Regions from separate parts of the Kurthia sp. ISK08 genome, predicted to be linked through region 2. Evidence: riboswitches for the same ligand, from Rfam matches in the RefSeq annotation. Region 2 holds a riboswitch; the other holds the start of a gene.
The links. A riboswitch is a leader RNA that binds a small molecule or an ion and turns the genes downstream of it on or off. The one in region 2 is predicted to bind lysine.

Region 1 (2,212 bases), on a different contig from region 2:
CCCCCAGAATGGTACTGACGGTGGCAATAAACATCGTCATTCCTGCGCCACGTAAAAACATTTGCCAATTATCTTTAGCAATTTCAAATAGCCATTCTAGACTCATTTCGTTCTCCCCCTATAAAAACACAAACTACCGACTAAACAAGACAGTCGGTAGCCACGTACGTTCTATTTTGCTGCTGGTTGGTTTTTAATCTCTGTTTCCATAATCTTTTGACGCTCTTCTTCTGAAATACCTGCTAATGCTTTATTCACTTGCTCTGCTAACTCACTACCTTTTTTCACACCAACTGCGATTGAGAATTCTGCTTTATCAGCTTTGAAACCTGAACCGTCTTTGAACTCAATCATTTTAAATTTGTCGTTTGCTGCTGAAGCAGATAAACCTTCTGGACGTTCTGACACATATGCATCAATTTTTCCTGATTCGAGTGCTACACGCATTGCTGAGAAATTATCTGAAGCTGGTTGTTTTTGAACACCATCAATTTGATCAATTACTGTATAGTGTGACGTATTTAACTGACCTGTTACTTTGGCACCTTTGAAATCTTGAATTGATGTAGCATTGTCGTATTTACCGCCTTTTTTCACGACCATTACAAGATTTGAAGTGTAATAAATATCTGAGAAATCAATTGTTTTTTTACGTTCTTCTGTTGGTGACATACCTGCAATTACTGCGTCAATTTTCCCTGAAATAAGTGCTGGAATTAAACCATCCCACTCTGTTTTTACAATTACTAATTCACGGTCTAAACTATCTGCGATTTTTTTAGCAATTTGTACATCATAACCGCCCGCATACTCTGCATTACCTTCGATTTTTACAGCGCCGTTCGCGTCATCTTTTTGTGTCCAGTTGAATGGTGCATAGCCTGCTTCCATACCGACTGTGAACTTTTCTTTCTCTTTATCGCCTGAAGATTCCGATTTTTCCGAATCTCCTGAGCCACATCCTGCTAGTGCAACTACAAGCACAAGTAATAGTGCTGTAAATATTCCCCATGATTTTTTCATTTGTACCTCTCCTTTAAATATGTTCCCATTGTGAAAACGAAAAGGACTATAACAAAAGGTGGATGAGATACTTCTCCAGACCTTTTGGTATAGTCCTTCTAAAAATCCTCATCATTGCCCAATTGAGATAGCTCAACTTACTTTATTCGGGTAAAAAAAGTAAGACAGTCCTGCAACTATTAATTGCAGACCCAGCATATGATGTTGAGAACCCACCATACACTTCGGCGACATCTCCTTCTAAGTAGCATCTTTGTATTCTCGTACTCCGCTACTTACTAATAAATATCGCGCCTCTACCTCACAATTGTGTCAATGTGAGGTCATATTCGTTTGTTATAATTAACAATAGTCTACTTTATAGACTATTTTATGTCAATATACTGAAAAAAAGAAAAATATAAATTTTTTATTTTAAAATAAAAATTTATGTATTTATTCTTCGTATTCAATATCATCTAATTGATCATAATAAAAAATATTTCCATTCTCTGCATCAATTCTCTCAATGCGTTGTCCCACTTCTTTTTCTTTTACAACATAGCATAATTCATATTTTGTAAATTCTTCATCTTCATATGGAACACGTGCTAATTCCATCTTAATGGAGTCTTTATAAATTTCATTTGCTTCTTCTAATGTAATTGTTGGTTCCATTGACATATTCTCAATATGCTCTTCTTTTAACATTGGAATCACTGCATCTGTTACACGACCTGAATAAATACCCATATCAATATTTGCTGTATATTCACTTAGTGGAATGCCATTAATGTAACGGTGGAATGTAAAAGTCACAAATGGTTCGAAAGCATAAGAATCATCTTCGTCATCTTCCTCTTCATCCTCACCATCTTCTGCTGATAGAGCTTTTAACATCTCAATTTCCTCTTCTGTTAACTCATCATCTTCATCATCTTCTAAATCTTCTTCAACAAATGCATCTTCTAATAAATAATGTTCAGACACATTTCCTACTTTGGATTCTAAAAAGGCAATTGCACGTTTACGAAGTTCATCTAGTGTGTATTCGTCCCCTTCTTTGAATGGCAGAGTAGAATCAATAATCAATTGATGTTCATCAGACATATCGAATTTAACATAATGTTGGTCAGATTGTTCATATGTAACTGTATTTTCTTCTTCAACTTTATTCATATCCGGTGTAATACCTAACAAAATTGCTTCA
Region 2 (2,212 bases):
CGAAGACGACGGACTTTACGAATCGTGATATTTTTGGTTTTGCAGTGGATAAAGGATGGATGTGTGTTCAAGTATTCTTTATTCGTCAAGGGAAGTTGATTGAGCGCGATGTATCATTATTCCCTTCATATGGTGAACCACTAGACGAATTTACAACTTTTATTGCGCGTTTTTATGAAGAAGCGAACCATTTAAAACCGTCTGAAATTATCATACCAAAAGAAGTGGACGCAGAGATGTTGCAACAGGCTTTAGACATTAAAGTACATGCGCCACATCGCGGCTATAAAAAAGAAATGCTCGATTTAGCAACACAAAATGCGCATGTGAAAATTGATGAGAAATTTAATATGCTACAGCGCCAAGAAGAGCGAACAATTGGTGCATGTGAAGAATTAGGTGATGCGATGAATATTCAAACACCACTTCGCATTGAAGCATTTGATAACTCACATATTTTCGGTTCGGATACGGTATCTGCGATGGTCGTATTTGAAGATGGTCGCCCGCGTAAAAAAGACTATCGTAAATTTAAAATTCAAACAGCTTCTGCGCATGATGATTACGGTGCGATGCGTGAAGTATTAAGAAGACGTTATCAACGTGTTGTAAAAGAAGGACTACCACTTCCAGATCTACTTGTAACAGATGGTGGGAAAGGACAGATGGAAGTCGCGCGTGAAGTACTTGAAGATGAACTAGGCCTTGATATTCCGATTGCAGGTCTTGCAAAAGATGATAAGCATAAGACAGCCCAGTTACTTTATGGTAATCCGCCACAAGTTATTCCACTGAAAAGAACGAGTGAAGGGTTCTATTTGCTGCAACGTATTCAAGATGAAGTGCATCGATTTGCGATTAATTTTCACCGTCAATTACGTGAGAAGAATGCACTCACTTCGCAACTTGATGACATTCCAGGTGTTGGGCCAAAGCGGAAACAGCAAATGTTAAAACACTTTGGTTCGATGAAAAAAATTAAAGAGGCAACAGAAGAAGAATTAATTGCTGCTGGATTACCGAAAAATCTGGCTAGTGCCGTAATTGCGCATTTTCTGAAAAAATAATTGTCTTTTGCCAAATATTGTGATAAAGTAACGTTAATTAAAAATCACTGAAAAAGTGATGATAGAGGAGCAGGTGTCAAGAGTAGCCTTTTTGAGAGTGTAGTAACTCAGTGAAAGAAGGTGAAAGGGGAAACTGCCGAAGTGATGAAGGAACTACGACTTCATTGCTGGTTCTGTATTGAATAAATGCAGAATTGTCAGAGTGTACACTCTGGAGGGCTATCTCACATGAATGTTCATTTTTGAATAGACATGCATAAGCAGCCCAACATTTCGATGTTTGGCTGCTTTTTTTATTGAGAGAACCCACATTACAATATGTAGGGGGAGAACGTATGGGAACTTATGTTATGAAATTTGGTGGCACATCGGTGGCAACACCGGAACGTATTCAAAATGTAGCGAAAAGAGTTTTACAAGAAGTGGAAGTGGGGAATAAAGTGGTTGTTGTCGTTTCAGCGATGGGAAAAACGACAGATCATTTAGTCGAGATGGCGAACCATGTATCGACACATCCATCAAAACGTGAGATGGATGTACTACTATCTACAGGTGAACAAGTTACAACAGCTTTACTGACGATGGCGCTTCACCAATTAGATGTACCTGCGCAGTCTTTTACAGGGTGGCAGGCAGGTATGATGACCGATGATGTTGCGAGTAATGCACGCATTGAACAGATTGATTGTGAGAAAATCACGACCTGTTTAAATGAAGGGAAAGTAGCCGTTGTAGCAGGTTTTCAAGGGATTGATCATGAAGGTAATATTACGACACTTGGTCGAGGTGGCTCAGATACAACAGCTGTCGCGATTGCAGCTGCGATTCAAGCAGAACGCTGTGATATTTATACCGATGTTGATGGGGTTTATACAAGTGATCCACGCTTCGTACCAAATGCACGTAAATTAGCAGAATTAAGTTATGATGAAATGCTCGAATTAGCACATTTAGGAGCAGGTGTTTTACATCCACGCTCTGTTGAATTAGCGAAAAATTATCAAATGCCCATGTCTGTTCGTTCAAGTTATGAACAAGTAGAAGGAACCGTTTTAAAGGAGGAAGTTCAAATGGAAAAAGATTTAGTTGTACGAGGAGTAGCATTCGAAGGAGAAATCGTTCGTTTAACAGTTTATTTTAGCGAA

Region 1: it holds a riboswitch for lysine, as region 2 does, so the genes downstream of both, ACKVQX_RS12630 (transporter substrate-binding domain-containing protein) here and ACKVQX_RS04485 (aspartate kinase) in region 2, are expected to answer to the same signal.

What each region holds. Positions count from the first base shown of each region.
Region 1 is NZ_JBJXHL010000007.1:94,167-96,378, reverse strand. It holds gene ACKVQX_RS12635 (amino acid ABC transporter permease) at 1-106, opposite strand, end outside; gene ACKVQX_RS12630 (transporter substrate-binding domain-containing protein) at 172-1,023, opposite strand; lysine riboswitch at 1,144-1,330, opposite strand; gene ACKVQX_RS12625 (hypothetical protein) at 1,459-2,212, opposite strand, start outside.
Region 2 is NZ_JBJXHL010000002.1:183,758-185,969, forward strand. It holds gene uvrC (excinuclease ABC subunit UvrC) at 1-1,067, shown strand, start outside; lysine riboswitch at 1,122-1,297, shown strand; gene ACKVQX_RS04485 (aspartate kinase) at 1,403-2,212, shown strand, end outside.